4 regions of the Pseudodesulfovibrio tunisiensis genome follow, and region 4 is predicted to be linked to each of the others. Evidence: predicted binding sites of a transcription regulator. Region 4 holds the regulator's gene; each other region holds the start of a gene.

Region 1 (4,212 bases), 980 kb from region 4:
CGCCAAAGAGCACGGGCAGCAGGCTGCCTGCATCCCCGGACTCCCGTCCGGTCAGATCGCCGGTCAGGTTACGCGCCGCCTGATTGGCCAGAATGACCTTGCAGGAGCCGTCCAGCAGCAGAAGCGGATCGCTGATGCCCTCGACAATGGATTGCAGCATGTCCTTCTGACGAAGCAGATTGTCCAGAATCGTCAGATTTTCCATGGCAATGCCGAGCTGCTGTCCCAGAGCGCGCAGGACCTCCTGATCCTGAAGCCGGATCGTGCGGCCGTCCTCCCATTCCATGACCAGAAGCCCGTCGGACACGGCCTCTGTCGCGCCCACCGGGATGTAGGCCCGGCCCGGAACGAACCGGGGCATGGCCGACACCAGAATTTCCTTCCAGTCATCGGGCAGCACGGGCTTGTGTTCCCTGTCCGGCCAGGAATGAAAGCGGGTCGAGGTCAGCATGCATTGAAATCCCACGCGGTCCGCACCGAAACGACGCCCGACAAGGGGCAGGCTGCGTTCCCAGAGAACCCGCCGGGACTGACTGGTGTTCAGCCGCCCCAGAAGCCGCACGAACAGCCGCACGTCGGCCTGACGCTCGGCCACCTCCTTGGACAGTTCCCGGGTACGCAAATCCACGGTCCGCTCCAGATTCGCGGCATTGTCCTTGAGCTGCCGCTGCGCATCCAGCAGCCTGTCGCCCAGTTCCTCCATGCCGCGCACCATGCCTTCGATCTCGTCCCCGTGTTCCAGAGACCGGGGCATGACCACATCGCCCTGCTCCCTGAACCGACCGCGAAACACCGCGGTCAACCGCCGCAGATTGTGCGTGACCAGTCTGTTGAAAAAGACCTGAATCAGGGCGAAGAAGATCAGCATTCCCGAGGCGTACACCCCGAGATAGCCAACCGTGGCGTCCCGAATCTGCATGACTGCGTCCTCCACGGGCACGCCCACCATGTCCAGCCCGTCCAATCCGTCCAGCGTATGGCCGAAACCGCGCTCCGAACCGTACCGCGACAGCAGCTCCCGGGGCGCTTCCCCGGGCTCGCCGTGGCAATGCATGCACTTGGCATGGAACCGCACGGGCCGGGCCGAAAGAAAGTATTCGTTGCCGTCCACCTTGCGATACCCCGCCCACATGTCCATTGCGGGATTCGCCCGGAAAAGGTCCAGAATCCCCTTTTCCATGGCATTCACTTCATAATCCGGATTCCGGGAATTCACGGCCACGCGACGATACAGGTAGTCGGCCTCGGTCATCTTGAGCCGATCCATGACCTGCCGGGAAATGAACGAGGAACTCATGGCCTCGATGATGAATTCGTCGTCCGGGATGGTCTCGAACATCTTGGGCCGCAGGGTTTCCCGCACGTACCGCTGCACCGCGTCCACCTGTCCCAGCACAAGATGCGCCTTGTCCTGCACCTGGGAGCGGAGCAGCGAATTGAGATGAAAGGACATGCCAGCGGCAAAGAATATGCCGAGGGTCAGGACAATGGCTCCGAGCCCGAGCAGAAACTTGGTCTGAAGGCTGAGCGGTGGAAACTTCATAGACTGGAAACTCCCGATTCACGATGTACGGCCCGTCCATTGTATGCTCATGCCGCGTTTCAGGGCAAGCCGGACAGCACAATCGGGAAAAGCGCAAACCCGACTATTCAACCTGCAAACCGCGGTTTGCACCAAACCAGAAGACATGAAAATCAAATCCAATGAATTCATATGAATACATGTTTGTGATTTTTGGCACGCGCCTTGCCTAGGGAAAAGGCAAAACCAACCCCAAAGGAGAGGTGATATGGCAAATTCCGATGTCGGACGTCCGAGCAACGTCCCCCTCTGGATTCTGAGCGGACTCCTGCTGCTCTACGGAATCCTCGTCTATTCCGGCATGTTCGAACAGCTTTTCAAGACCCTGCATGTCCACAAGCAGGTCGACCTCATGGAGGCCATGAGTTTCATTCTGGGCGGCGTGGGTGTCGTGACGGCCCTGATGCGCGGCGGACGCATGAACAAACCCCAGACCAAACTGGACATCTTTGTTCTGGAAACCATTCCCGGCATCCTGTTCATCATCGTGCTGGCCATGGGCATCCGCTGGTTTGCCGAGCCTCTGGTCACCATCATGTCGGACAGCCTGGTGCCGGTGCTCGGGTTCAAGATTCACAAGGTCCTGAACCTCAACTACGTGGTGCTCGGCATCATCGTGGGCATCGTGATCACCAACAGCTGGGGCATCCCGGCCTTTGCCGCCTCGGGTGTCAAGACCGCCCGATTCGTGCTGAAGATGGGCGTCATCCTGCTCGGCGCGCGCTACTCCTTTGCGGAGCTGGCCAAGCTGGGCATGGTTTCCGTCTGGATGATCGGCTTCTTCGTGCTGGGCACCGTGTTCTTCGTGCTCTTTCTGGGCAAGATGTTCCGGCAGCCCAAGTCCATGACCGGCGTGCTTTCCGCAGGCATGGGCGTGTGCGGCGTGTCCGCCACCGTGGCCTGCGCCCCGGTCGTGCGCGCTCGCTGCTCCGAGATGGCCTATACCATCGGCACCATCCTCGGCTTCGGCATCCTGTGCATGTTCGCCTTCCCCACCATCGGCAAGATCGTGGGCATGAACCCGACCCAGTTCGGCGCGTGGGCCGGTACAGGCATCCTGAACTCCGCACAGGTCGCGGCTGCGTGCCTCGCCTTCAACTCCGTGGACATCAAGACCCTGAAGGTCGGCGAAATCTTCAACATCACCCGCGTCCTGTTCCTGCCCGTGATCGTGCTGGTTCTGGCCTCCTGGTACGGCAAGCAGTCCGGGCAGAAACTGTCCTTCAAGGAAGTGGTGATCGACAAGTTTCCCCTGTTCATCATCGGCTTCCTGATCCTGTTCTTCATGTCCTCCATGGGCGTGTTCTCACCGCCCAGCCATTACAAGGGCAAGTATCTCGACTTCAGCTACAACCAGCGCACCGAAGTCACTCCCGAGGAACTCGTGGTGCTGGGCTCTGCTCAGGCTGCGGGCATTCCCGGCCTGAAAGCCGAGGAACAGGCCGCATTCAACGATCTCGTGCACCAGCGCCAGATCGCGGGCAACTATGACGAACGCGACAACAAGTCCGTTTTCGATGCCACGGCCCGCAAGCGCATGGCGGCTCTGGAATCCATCATCGCCCGCGACAAGGGCGGCGAAATCACCATAGCCAAGGATGTGAAGTCCGCAATCAAGCACGCGGTCAAGCAGGTACACAAGAAGTCCAAGACCATCGTGACCCTGACCGACGCCATGATCTGGTTCTTTGCCTACGGCCTCATCGGCCTCGGCATGCAGATCACGCGCAAGTCCCTGGCTCAGGCCGGCGGCTGGCCTCTGGTCATGGGCGCCATCTCCGGCGTGACCAAGGCCACCCTGTCCTTCATCGTCGTCATGTACTTCGTCAAGGACGTCGTGCTCAAGTAAGGAGACCATCATGGAAAAGAACGTGAAAGCGGAAAATTGCACCGTGAACAACGGCCAGCAGGATCAGCAGGACAACGAGGAGCGCGCCCTGTCCGTGTTCGCCTCGGAACGGAATGAGGACCTCACCGCACTCAGCCTCGTGCTGGTGGTGACCTTCTTCGTGCTCCTGTTCACCAAGTGGCTCGCCTAGCAGCCAGACAACAACCGACCCGGAGGGGAGTATCCGCTCCCCTCCGGCATTCCAGCAGGATAGCCATGTTCAGACACATTCTCCTCGCCACCCACGGAACCCCGGGCGCGCAAAAGGCCGAGACCCTCGCACTGGACTGGGCCAGACAATCCGGCGCAAGACTCACCGTGCTGTCCATTGTCAACGAGGACTGGAGCTTCATGACCGGGGATGACTGGCTCAATACCTCCACCACCCGCAACAAGTTCGCCAAGTACGTGGAAGACCAGATTTCCGGGGAAATAGGCCGCCTCTGGGAGCGCATCCGTCAGGATTTCGCCCCCCTGGAACCGGAATTTCTCCGCAAGGTGGGCAAACCCGAAACCGTGCTGGCCGAAACAGCTCGGGAACTCGGCACGGACGTGCTCGTCGTGGGTGCAAACCAGAAGAAGCAGGCCCCGGGATTCAAGGCGCGGCTCAAGAACAAGGAACTGCATCCCCTGCTGCCCTGCCCCCTTGTCGTGGCGCCGTAGTTCGTTGCCATGACACGAAAAACAGGCCAACATACGACCATGAACCGAAAAGCCGAACGCATGGAATCCACATGGATGG
Region 2 (4,212 bases), 510 kb from region 4:
GACGCTATCCAGCTCGCGGGCAATGGTGTCCGCATAGGGATCGTTGTTGCCGTAGCAGGGAGCGGTCTTCAGGATTTCGCGGACTTCCTCATGTCCCTCGAAGTTGGCATTGATGGCATCCACGACTTCCTTCATGGTCAGCTTCTTGTCCTCGAAGACCAGCTTCTTGATGGCGCTCAGGGAGTCGACAACCGTGCCGTAGCCCAGGAATTCGAAGTAGGAGTATTCCAGACCGCCTTCGATGTGCTGGCTCTGCAGGTCCTTGCCCTTGTCCATGCACAGGTCGTGCAGCACGGAGGCAAACGGGGTCGCGAAGTGCTCGGGGCGCAGGCAGTCCACGATGTACTGCTGGCGGAAAGCCTTGGCGAGCAGGTTGTGGTGCTGCTTCAGGTAGGCTTCGTGGAATTCGTCCCAGGTCTTGAAGGTGGTGGGATCGCCGGTTTCCAGACCCACGACTTCGCTGCCGTACTTGAGCATGCGGCCATTGTGCATGGTCATCTCGATGGCAGTGGCAAAGTTGATGTACACGCAACCGGAAGTGTAGGTTTCGATGTTCGGCATGCGGGCTTCGGTGCAGCCGGAAACCGAGTAGTCCAGAGCCTGATCCAGAGGCGCGCCCTTGATCGCGTACAGGGGAACGATTTCCTCGTCATTGATCAGCTTGGGGAAGCCGGTGCCGTCCTTGATGGTCAGGGCGACTTCGTGGATGAAACGTTCCGGGCTGCGGGAGTGGATGCGTGCAGCCAGGTCAGGGTAGTTCATGGGGAATTCGCGCTTGGATTCCAGGAACAGGTAGGTCAGTTCGTTGGTCGCGTCCTTGCCGTTCGGGGTCTGGCCGCCGATGGTCACGGCTTCCCAGTGGGCATAGCCCTCGTTGAACTCGTTGCCGGTGGGGTTGATGTACAGGTCGATGAACTGAGCCATCTCGACCCACATGTTTTCCAGCAGCTCCTTGGCACCTTCCGGGGTCAGCACACCGGCCTTGATGTCCTGTTCGTAGTAGGGGAACAGGTACTGGTCCATGCGGCCGTTGGAGATGATGGCGGAAGCCTTCTGCTCGATGCGGGAGAACATCTGGGTGAACCACTGGGACTGCACGGCTTCATGGAAATTGCGGGCAGGCTCGGCAGGCACGCGTTCGCAGATTTCGGCAAGCTTGAGCAGCTCGGCCTTGCGGGTCTCGTTCTCTTCGGCGGCAGCCAGTTCGCGAGCCAGATCGGCATGGCGGCGGCTCCAGAGCATGATGGCGTCGCACACGATGACCATGGCTTCGTAGAACGGCTTCTTCTCCCACATTTCGATCGGGCTTTCGTGGTCGAGGGAGTCCAGACGTTCCTGGGCTTCACGCTGGATGTCCTTGAAGCCGCGCTTCAGCACCTTGGGGTAGTCGTGCACCCACTGCAGGGCGGAGCGGTAGGAAGAGGTCTCGGAGACAACGAACTTGGACTTGAGGCCGCTGTCGTCGTCGTAGGTCACGCCGCGCAGGTCCTCGGGCATGGCATTGTTCAGGTGCTCATGATAGGTCCGACCCTTCCAGTAGGGAGCGATGTCCTCGAGAACGATCTTGACTTCTTCCGGGGTGATCTTGAACGGGCTCTTTTCGCGTTTGTCCAGATCGGCGAGAGTGAAGTAGAAGTCGCCGTCGATTTCGGGGTAGAGGATGCCGTAGCGGCCGAGCTTGCCGGAGCGGCCGGCGAGCAGGGAATTGGGAGTGATGTACACGGTCATCTTCTCGGCGCAGTTCAGCAGAGCCTTGGCCCAGCGAAGAACCAGAGGCTGGCCCTCGGTCAGCTTCATGGATTCGGTGAAGTAGCGGGCACGCTCGATGTCGATGTACGGGGTGGTCATGTGAAAGGAATCGAGGATTCCGTAAACGCGTTCGCGGCCGGAACGGTCCATGCTCTTCTTTTCGATACGCTCTTCCTGAGGGGAGAGGCAGCAATCCAAATTATACATCAGAGTTCTCCAGCAAAAAGGTTCAAGTTCATTAAATCCTGGAAATTTACCGTTACGAACAATCGCTGCTTGAGCGCCTTGCCCGCAGCATGCCTCCACATAAGCAACGACAGTGCCAATTTCATAACATGCTGTATTAAATGATAAAATAGGTAGACACGAATTTCACAATCGGGGATGCCATGTATCACGAAGCTGTTGCATTGGTGCAACTTTCTGCTTTTTATCGTATGTATTGCAATGGGTTGAATGCGGTGTTGCAGCGCTGCACATGCGTGGCGGGTTGCAACGGCTTGTGAAAAATGGTGCTTCCATGGGGCGGGTAAAAAGCGGAAATCATGCCTGACTTTTAGAGGCCAAAAGGTCTTTTTTGACTTAATTGATTGTTTTTAAACAACTAAATTTTTCATGATTTTTTTCACATTCGACAAAACACAAGTGATGCAAACTGGCATCGACCTTGCTCTTCAGGATTCCCAGAACACAGGATGTCGCATGTATACATTATAATAGGGCGGCATCGCAGCAAGGAGAATCCAGTGGATATTATTGACTTTCGTTTCCGTCCCAACACTCAGGCGACCATCGACGGCTTTACCAAGAGCACCATGTTCAAGGGCATGTTTGCCAAGATGGATCTGACCCGGCTCTATGCCCAGAGCGTTCCCGAGGTCGTGGACATGATCAGCAAGGAAGGGTACGTCAAGGCCGTCATCACCGGCCGCGACTGCTCCGGCACATACGATGCGAAATCCAACAATGAAGGCGTGAAGGCCTTTGTCAGGGAATTCCCCGACATGTTTCTGGGTTTCATGGGCGTGGACCCGAATCGCGGCATGGACGCCATCTACGAATTGGACAAGGACATCAGGGAAGACGGCATGCATGGAGCCTGCATCGACCCCTATCTTGCCAAGATGTTCGTGAATGACGCCAGATACTACCCGGTTTACAGCAAGTGCTGCGAACTGGATATCCCGGTGATCGTGGCCACTGGCCCGGGAACTCTGGTCCCCGGCGCAGTCATGGAGCATGCTGCTCCCCGCTACATCGACTATGTTGCCCGTGATTTTCCGCAGCTCAAGATCATCATCAGTCACGGCGGCTATCCCTGGGTAGAGGAAGCCATCATGATCACTGAACGTAATGAAAACGTGTACATGGAGCTTTCGGAGTACGAGCGGCATCCCGGTGGGGAATCCTATGTGAAGGCCGCTGCCAATCTGATTGGTGACAAGATTCTTTTCGCCAGCGCGCACCCCGGTGCGGATTTCCGCGATGCGCTGGCCATGTACAAGGGATTTGGCCTTTCCGAGGATGTCATGGAGCAGATCATGTTCAGGAACGCACAGAAGGTTCTCGGCTTGTAACCCGCTTGTTTCATTCGCTGGTTTGAAAGGAAGAGGGGCTTTGGCCCCTCTTTTTTTGTGCTATTTCCTTGGGTTGGAGAGAATTGTTGCGAGAGTGCAACTGTTGTTCTGCTGCAACATTTACATTTTTAACCTGTTATTTCAGTTTATTGCAGTCTGAATTGCGGAATTTTCACTTCTGGTGTTGTCGTGCTGCCACACCGCTGTGAAAAGTTTCACAGCCACGCGTATTCTGCTGGTGTGGAATCGATTGGCAAGGCGTATAATATTGTGTTTTCAATAGTTGAAAGGGGCATGTCTTCGTTGCCCGACCTTTGTTTACCTATTGAAATAAAAGGACTTAAAATTTTTTCTTGATCGAACTGTTCTTCTTTTCACAAGTGAGGCACCTTATTTGCACGGAGCGTGTGAAAATCGGCACACAACGGCACGGCCTCCTAATTTATTCCATCGATGGACAAGCTGGCTGGCACTTCGGAAACATGTAACTGAGAAGGAACTGACTGATGAAAAAAATTCTCGTATTCTTCCTGCTTCTCGCCATGACGCTGTGTGCTGCTGTTGTCAATGCCTCCGGATTGAAGCCGATGGTCATTCTGGCTGCGACCTCCAATCCTCCGGGAAGCTCTCATGAAGTGGCCATAACCGAATTCAAGAAGCTGATCGAAAAGGAATCCGACGGCGTCATCCGCGTTCAGCCTTTCATTGGTGGGACCATGGGCAGTGAACAGGCCAATGTCAAACAGCTCAGGACCGGAGAGCTGCATGTTTCGGCTCTGTCTGCCGACAACATGACTCCGTTTGCCCCCAGCGCAACCCTGCTGGTGCTGCCTGGTCTGTTTCCTTCCATTGACAAGGCGCACAAGCTTCTGGGCGATGATCGTTT
Region 3 (4,212 bases), 630 kb from region 4:
CTGCACGGGCCGGGGCGTGTCGTCCACGCTCACCAGCAAGGCACGGTTCTCGCTGTCCGTTTCCCGCGCGGAAACCAGCCGCCGGAACTCGTCTTCCAGCGCCTCGGTCACGGCCAGCAGGTCAGCGTCCATGCGATCCCAACGCACGGGATCAAAAATTTCGTAGCTCCGCTCCTCGGGATTGGGCGGCAGCAGGTGGGCGAGTTGGGCGGTCTGCGGCCCATGCGTCGACACATTGAGCACGGTCACGGAATCCAGCCGCAGAAAAACCATGTCCATGAGGTCTTCCTGCGAAAGCTTTTCCTCGGTGAGATGCGTGTGCAGCAGCCGCAGGCCGCGCAGTCTGTCCGCAGCCTGACGTGCGCGGGGCAGTTCGGGAATGAAGATGGAGCGGTTGTCACCCACGAGCACCATTTCCGGGGTGCCCTGACGATTGATGAGCAGGCCGATCTGCCGCCCGGTTTCCAGGGAAATGTCCGCGAGCTCCCTCGCCTGTTCCCCGGTGTAATTGCCGTGCGCCGGATACCGACGCTGATACAGCCTGTTGAGCCGCTTGATCTGATTGGGTTTCAACCCCTGGAGGTTTCCCCTGGCCTTCTGAGCTATGGCGGTGCTCCTTTGCGAAAATGACCGCCCGCGCCCGTGCAGAGACGCGGACGGCCGGATGAATGGTCGCTACTTGTCGTGGGAAGCGAGGTACTCCGCGATCATGTTGTCGTATTCCGACACCATGCGGAAAGTTTCGGCGGCCATTTCCTTGCGCAATCCCAAGGTGATGCCGCCGTGCTCCTCGATTTCCTTCTGAACCCGGGCATAATGCTGCGGGCCGGGGACAACCAGCACGGAATGGAAGTTCTTGGCGGACGCCCGCAACATGCAGGGGCCGCCGATGTCGATCTGTTCCACCGCATCGCGGAGCACGGCCTGTTTTCTGGCGGCTTCCGCAAAATTATAGAGGTTTACACAGATGAGGTCGAACGGCTCGATGTTGAACTCCCTCAGGGTTTCAAGATGGCCTTCGTCATCCTTGTCAGCCAGAATGCCCCCGTGAATGTACGGATGCAGGGTCTTGACCCTTCCGCCCAGAATCTCGGGGAAATCGGTAACGTCGCTGACAGAGGTAACGGACAGGCCGGATTCCTGGAGCATCTTCCTGGTTCCCCCGGTGGAAACCAGTTCAACGCCACGCTCGGACAGGAATGCGCCGAATTCAGCCAGACCGCTCTTGTCGGTCACGGACAGAATGGCTCTTTTCACAGGCAACAGGTTCATGCACAACCCCCTCGTTGTTTTGTGAGGCTGTGCCAGATTTGCCCGCCAAAGGCAAGAAACGAACGCGTGCAATCACGCGGTTTTTCCCGGTTTCAAAACCCTACCTGCGTAGGCTGATTTTCCGCCCCGCCCACGAGGAACGGGACGGAAAATCAACGGGGAGGGGAGACCGTGGTTGTCTAGGACTCGAACTGTGCGAGCATTTCGCGCGCCGCTTCGAATTCCGGATCCATCTCCAGAATCCGTTCAAGCTGCGCTCTGGCCTCGTCCTTTCTGTCAAGGCAGACCAGGCATCCCGCGAGGGAGTATCTGACCTCGTGCTTGGACGGGTCGATCTCCAGATAGTTTTCCAGATGCGGGACGATCTCTTCCAGCCGGTCCAGTTCATGGGCGAGCCTGATCAGACTGAACAGGGCGACCATGTTTTCGGGATTGAGCCCGATGGCGCTCAGAAACAGGGAAAATGCGTCTTCCTTGCTTCCGCGTTCCATGCGGATCAGCCCGATGCCGGAAAAACTCTTGTCGGTCGGCTCGATCCTGTGGGCCTTTTCATACATCAGGAGCGCATCGTCGAGCGCGCCGCGCTGTACGGCCACGGTTGCGAGACCGAGGTACGGGTCGGGGTGAATACCATTGGAGCCGATGGCTTTCCGATAGTATTCCTCGGCTTTGTCCAGCTCACCCATGAACAGGTAGCATTCCCCGAGTTCCTTGTTGATTTCATAATCCATATGACCACTCATGCGATTTCCCCTCCAATTTTCCTGTCCGGCTGTCCGGACGGCAAAAGGATTCGGCCACTATTGGCCTGCACCATTCGCAAGCAACCACTGTGCCAACAGAGATGAAACAGTATGGGACAACCATTCGCCGACCTGATGATTCCTCAGATGTCGTCCGGTTCTTTTCCGCAACAATCCGCTGAAATGCAAGGAAAAGACGAAAATCATGCTTTTCCGGTCCCGCAGACGGACATTTTCCCGTTCGCATGCCGGTGCTGGCAAATTCTTCCCCGATCTCCCCCCTTTTTCCACCCCGCTGCCGATCTCCTTTCGCGCCGTTCGAATGGAAAAACAACGGCATATTTCCATTAATCGAATGAAATCAGATAATTGAAACTATGGAACAGTTGTTGCTTCTCTCAACACGAAACCGGCGGCAAAAAATTCCCGAGCCGGATTCAAAACGCTGAAACCCCTGGAGGATCAAGCCATGAAAGGCCTTTTTGGAAGCCACATCAATTTGACAGCAAAAGTGCTGGACCTCCGCCTTGAACGTCAAAATCTCGTCATGGGCAACATCACCAACGTGAACACGCCCGACTACCGGCCCCGCCGATTGGAATTCGAGGAAAAGCTCCAGCAGGCGCTGAATCTGGACATGCGCGGCAAGATGACGCGGACCGAAAAAAGTCACATGCCCGCCGCATTTCACGCCGGCACGTTCAAGGGAGACGGCATCCAGGAATTCCGCGCCCGTCAGGTGCACGGCGAGGATTCCGTCGATCTGGACAAGGAAATGACCGTCATGGCCAAGAACGCCATGCTCTACAATGCCCTGACCGACGTGATCAAAAAGAATTTCACGGGCCTGCAGAAGGTCATACAGGACGGAGGCAAGTAAATGGACTTCATGACTGCCATGGACATCGGCGCATCCGGGCTCAAGGCCCAGCGCGCCAATCTGAATGTCATTTCCATGAACCTGGCCAACATCCGGACGACCAAGACCATGGCTGGCGGCCCCTACCGCCGCAAGTCCGTGTCCTTCGAGTCCAGCCCGGTATATTCCCCCTTTGACAAGGCCATGCAGGACCACATGAACAGGGACCTGCACGGTGTCAAGGTACTGGGTGTGGTGGCGGACAACCGTCCCTTCAAGCAGGTGTACGAACCCGGCCATCCCGATGCCAACGATCAGGGATACGTGTTCTATCCCGACATCAACGTGGTCGAGGAGATGACCAACATGATGACGGCCATGCGCGGCTACGAAGCCAACGTGCAGACCATTCAGTCCGTCAAAAACATGTTCAACAAGGCCCTGCTCATCGGCAGAGGCTAGGGAGAAACGTCATGGTTGTGAAAAGCATCGCCTTCAAGGCATACGAAAATGCCATGGATACCATGGGTGCCCGCAGCAAGGCCCTGAACAACAAGGTTTCCGGCAGGCTGACCAAGCCCCAGGCACCGGCCGAAGCCTTCAGCACCACGCTCAAGGACTCGGTCAGCAAGGTCAATGACATGCAGGCCGAGAAAAAGCAGATGATCGAATCATTCGCCTCGGGCGAGACCCAGAACGTGCACGAACTCATGATCACCATGCAGAAGGCCGGGCTGGCCATGAGCATGACCAGCGCGGTGCGCAACAAGGTCATGACCGCGTATCAGGAAGTCATGCGCATGCCGTTCTAGGCAGAACCGGATTCCGAAGTCGAACCAAAACCTTTCGCTGGAGTAACCCATGCCTCCGTTCATCGCCGAATACTGGAACAAGCTCGCCAACTTCTGGGCCGGACGCACCCTGTCCCAACGCGTGCTCATCGGCGGCCTTGCCGTTTCCGTCAGCCTTGCCTTCGTGCTGATGATCTACTGGATGAACAAGCCCGACTACAAGGTGCTGCTCACCAACCTGTACCCCGAGGACGCCTCCAAGGTCGTGGCCATGCTTCAGGGGGAAAAGGAAAAGTATCAGCTCACGGACAACGGCCAGACCATCATGGTTCCGGCGGACCGCGTATATGAACTCCGGCTCAAGGTGGCGGGCGAAGGCGACCTGCACGGCCAGGGCATCGGCTTCGAGATTTTCGACTCCGTGCAGATCGGCCAGACCGATTTCGTGCAGCACATCAACTACCAGCGCGCGCTTCAGGGCGAACTGGCCCGCACCATCACGGAATTTCCCCAGGTCCAGAAGGCCCGCGTCCATCTGGTCCTGCCC
Region 4 (4,212 bases):
GCCCTTCTTCCGCATACAGGGGAAGGATGTATTCCAGAAAATCAAGATAGCGGTCGAGAAATTCCGAGCCGGGCTGCCCTTGCAGAACATATTTCGAAACCGCTGCATCCTTGCCCGAAAGCTGCTTCAGTTTTTCATCAAAATACGGGTTCGGCAGGAAACGAAGATCAAAAACCAGATCAGCTTCCCGAGGCACTCCGTATTTGAAACCGAAGGAAATGACATGAACCCGCATTCCCTTGGCCTCTTCATCGAATGCCGCCCACTTCTCCTGAATCACGCGTCTGAGGTCATGGATGGAATACCCCGTGGTGTCGATGACCAGAGCTGCGGTCTGCCGGACGGGGTCCAACAGGTCGCGTTCCCGCTCCAGCGCCTGCTCCAGTCCCAAATCCCGGGTTTCCAGAGGATGCGGGCGACGGGTGGTGGCGTACCGTCGCACGAGCGTGTCCATTCGCGCTTCCAGAAAGACCACCTGAACCGCTGCCTGCTGCTCCTGCAACTGGCTGACGACGTCTTCCCAGCGCCGAGGGAAATCGGGCTGGCGCAGGTCCATGCCCAATACCAGACCTCGATGCTTTTTGTCCTGTCCGGAAAAAAGTTCGGCCAGCTTGGGCACCATGCCCGCTGGCAGGCCGTCAATGCAGAAATATCCGAGATCTTCGAATACCCGGAGAGCCGTGCTTTTTCCGGAGCCGGAAATGCCGGTGACCACGATGACGGGAAAAGTGTTGCGCGGAGACATCGCCACTCGGTTGGTTACGCGTTCTTGAGCAGGTTCCAGAGGGTATCTGCATCCACGGCATCCATGAATTCCTGTCTGAACGAGGAATCGCGCAGGAGCCGGGAAATATGCGCCAGAATGCGCAGATGCATTCCCGCCACCTGAGCCGGAGCAAGCACGAGAAAGAAGATGTGGCAGGGTTTGTGATCGAGCGCATCGAACTCCACCCCTTCGCTGCTGCGTCCCACCAGAACGAGAATCCTGTCCAGATCGTCGAGTTTGCCGTGGGGGATGGCGATTCCATCTCCGATGCCGGTGGAACCAAGCCCTTCACGTTCGAGAAGGACGCGAACGGCCTCGTTCGCGTCCAACTCGGAATATGCTTCGCCCAAGGGGGCGACAAGTTCTTTCAGTACCTCGGACTTTGTCGAGGAAACGAGGTTCGGAAAGATGAGTTTCTTGTCCAGGTAATCACCAAGTATCATGTCAGAATCCAGGTTCGATCAGTCCGAAATCCCCGTTCTTGCGCTTGTAGATGACATTGACGCCTTCGGTTTCCGCATTGCGGAACACCAGGAATTCGTGATCCATGGTTTCAAGCTGCATGGCGGCTTCGTCCACGCTCATGGGCTTTGGTTCATATTCGGAAGTCAGCTCGATCGACGGCGTACGTTCGCCGCTGAGGTCATCAAAGCTGAGGACGTTCATTTGCACGGTCTTGTTGCCGCGCGCCATCTTGCTGCGGCCCTTCATCTTTTCACGCATCTTTCTGAGCTGGGCTTCAACCTTGTCCAGCACCATGTCGATGGTGGAATACATGTCTTCGGAAGATTCGAAGGCCGAGATATGAATATTGTCGGCGGTAAGCACGATGTCCGCCTTGTGGCGAAACTTTTCTACCAGCAAATTCACCTGCAGTTCGGCAACCTCGTCGCCGGTGAAAAACTTTCCAAGCTTTTCAAACCGCTTGTTTGCATAGCCCTTGAGATGATCGGACGGTTCGAAATTCTTAAAGGTGAAGCTGATGTTCATGGTTACCCTCCTGGTTGATGATGGGTACAGACAACCTGTTAAAAAAACTGCTTGCGCTTGGAAGAGGACGGAATGTCCATTGCGGAACGATACTTGGCCACGGTGCGTCGGGCGATGTTCACGTCCAGCTTTTCCTTGAGAATCTCGCCGATGCGTTCGTCGCTCAGCGGCTTCTTGGGATCTTCCTCGGCGATCATCTTCTTGATGAGCGCCTTGACGCTTTCAGAGCCCACCTGAGAGCCGTCACCCAGGTCCAGCGCACTGTTGAAGAAAAACTTCAATTCGAAGATTCCGTGCGACGTGGACACATACTTGTTGGTGGTAATCCGGCTGACAGTGGATTCGTGCATGCTGATGTCCTCGGCGACCTCCTTGAGGATGAGGGGCTTGAGTTTGGTCACCCCGTTCATGAAGAACTCGCGTTGAAAGCGGACTATGCTCTCAACTACCTTATACAAGGTGCGCTGCCGCTGGTACAGGCTTTTCATGAGCCATGCAGCCGAACGCATCTTTTCCTGAAAGTATTCCTTGTCCTTGGCCGGAGCCGCGTCCAGGCTGTCCATGTAGAAGGAATTCATCTGCAGCCGAGGCAGTCCGTCCTCGTTCAGGATGATGACGAAATCGTCGCCGTAGCGGTACACGAAGACATCCGGGCTGACGTAATATGGTTCGGTACTGCTGAAATTAGTCCCGGGCATGGGGTCGAGCTTCTGGATTTCATCCAGATAGCCCTTGAGTTCTTCCAATGAAATCTTGAACTTGCGTGCAAGGGGCTTGTAGCGATGCTTTTCAAGGTCCTCCAGATGCTCGGTAACCAGCGAGACCAGAATGGGGTCTTCGTCCATTTTGAAAAACTCCATCTGGACCATCAGACATTCCTGCGGGGTGCGGGATGCCACGCCCACCGGATCAAGCCGCTGGATGCGTTTGATCACGGCCTCGATGCTCTCTTCCGGAGCGGAAACCATGCATTGTATTTCCTGAATGGAGGCCTGGAGATATCCCTTGCTGTCCAGATTGCCCAGAATGACTTCACAGATGGCAAGGTCCTGTTCCGTGAAATCGGAAAGATGAATCTGCCAGCTCAGATGGCCTTCGAGAGAAGGTTTCGATGCCAGACGGGCTTCAAAGGAGAGCCCTTCTTCAGGGTGGTCCGTTTCCCGGACCTGAGCCTGCTTCGAGGTACTTGAAAATTCACCGAGATAGTTTTCCCAGTCCGCATTGCGGACCAGTTCCTCGTTTTCCTGGGATTCGCTCAGCTTTTCGTTGGGGTCGCTTTCATGCTGCGGTTCGATGGGGTCCGTTTCCGATTCGTCCAGAAACGGGTTTTCCAGAAGTTCCTGCTGAACCGTTTCAACCAATTCCAAACGCGAGAGTTGCAGCAGCTTGATGGCCTGCTGCAACTGGGGAGTCATGACCAGTTGTTGCGAAAGCTTGAGTTGTTGTCTGAGTTCCAGTCCCATATTGATGCCCTGTGAACGCCGCTGAAGCCCGTTCCGGGTTGTGCTCGATTATCAAATCATGCGTTATTGTAATCCGATCGTTTGTGATACTATGCCACACACTGGGCACCCCTGCAAGACAAACCGCCTAACATGCCGTGACTATAGAAAATATACAGGCAGATACACGATATGAAAAAAGTGTACCAAACCTTTCCGGGAGGTGTAAATCGGGAAAAGGGGAAAAAACGCGGAATCCGCTTTTACAGGCGAAAATCCTCGCCGAGATATATCTGCCGAGCCTGACTGTTCTGGACGATTTCCTCGGGAGCTCCCTCCAGAATGACCGCGCCTTCGTAAACGAGATAGGCGCGGTCGCAGATACTCAGGGTCTCGCGCACATTGTGGTCGGAAATCAATACGCCGATGCCCATGCTCTTGAGCACGGAAATGATTTCCTGAATGTCGATGACCGCAATGGGGTCAATGCCGGCAAACGGTTCGTCGAGCAGGATGAAATCCGGGTCCAGAATCAGGGCCCGGGCGATTTCCAGACGACGACGTTCGCCGCCGGACAGGAACATGGAGGCCTGATCCTGAAGTTTGGTGATGGTAAACATCTCCAGCAGCTCGTCGGCGCGGGCCCGCTGCTGAGCCCGGGTCATGTCGGTCTGTTCCAGAATGATCTCCAGATTCTGGCGGACGGTCAGCTTCTTGAAGATGGAGCTTTCCTGGGGAAGATAGCTCACGCCGAGGCGTGCGCGTTCATGAAGAGGAAGGCCGGTGATGGGCTTGCCATGCAGCGACACCTCGCCGGCATTGGGTTTGACAATGCCGACAAGCATGTAGAACGTCGTGGTTTTCCCCGCGCCGTTGGGACCGAGAAGTCCCACGACTTCCTTGGGATTGACCTCAAGGCTGATGCCGTGCACCACCTCGCGTTGGCCGTAGCGTTTGGCCAGCCCTTTTGCAGCAAGTCCTTTGGACATTTTCGTTAGTCCACCTTGATCTTGG

What was found. The regulator sigma-54, encoded in region 4, starts transcription at its own class of promoters, with help from an activator protein. The targets are predictions, from matches to a motif close to CTGGCACGGNNNNTGCTT.
Region 1: a site for sigma-54 is predicted at 1,736-1,753, ahead of MPN23_RS08645 (YeiH family protein). Genes of this name have one in related genera too.
Region 2: a site for sigma-54 is predicted at 2,058-2,075, ahead of hpsG ((2S)-3-sulfopropanediol dehydratase). Genes of this name have one in related genera too.
Region 3: a site for sigma-54 is predicted at 2,393-2,410, ahead of flgB (flagellar basal body rod protein FlgB). Genes of this name have one in related genera too.

Annotation. Positions count from the first base shown of each region.
Region 1 covers NZ_CP094380.1:1,760,679-1,764,890, forward strand. Annotated here, with positions in the region: gene MPN23_RS08640 (c-type heme family protein) at 1-1,543, opposite strand, end outside; gene MPN23_RS08645 (YeiH family protein) at 1,791-3,431, shown strand; gene MPN23_RS08650 (hypothetical protein) at 3,442-3,621, shown strand; gene MPN23_RS08655 (universal stress protein) at 3,687-4,133, shown strand; gene MPN23_RS08660 (hypothetical protein) at 4,173-4,212, shown strand, end outside.
Region 2 covers NZ_CP094380.1:274,133-278,344, forward strand. Annotated here, with positions in the region: gene hpsG ((2S)-3-sulfopropanediol dehydratase) at 1-1,956, opposite strand, end outside; gene MPN23_RS01415 (amidohydrolase family protein) at 2,496-3,326, shown strand; gene MPN23_RS01420 (TRAP transporter substrate-binding protein) at 3,833-4,212, shown strand, end outside.
Region 3 covers NZ_CP094380.1:1,415,737-1,419,948, forward strand. Annotated here, with positions in the region: gene hflX (GTPase HflX) at 1-573, opposite strand, end outside; gene MPN23_RS07075 (IMP cyclohydrolase) at 676-1,272, opposite strand; gene MPN23_RS07080 (tetratricopeptide repeat protein) at 1,452-2,015, opposite strand; gene flgB (flagellar basal body rod protein FlgB) at 2,485-2,895, shown strand; gene flgC (flagellar basal body rod protein FlgC) at 2,896-3,336, shown strand; gene fliE (flagellar hook-basal body complex protein FliE) at 3,348-3,686, shown strand; gene fliF (flagellar basal-body MS-ring/collar protein FliF) at 3,736-4,212, shown strand, end outside.
Region 4 covers NZ_CP094380.1:781,116-785,327, reverse strand. Annotated here, with positions in the region: gene rapZ (RNase adapter RapZ) at 1-745, opposite strand, end outside; gene MPN23_RS03900 (PTS sugar transporter subunit IIA) at 760-1,209, opposite strand; gene hpf (ribosome hibernation-promoting factor, HPF/YfiA family) at 1,211-1,756, opposite strand; gene rpoN (RNA polymerase factor sigma-54) at 1,795-3,219, opposite strand; gene lptB (LPS export ABC transporter ATP-binding protein) at 3,462-4,187, opposite strand; gene lptA (lipopolysaccharide transport periplasmic protein LptA) at 4,193-4,212, opposite strand, start outside.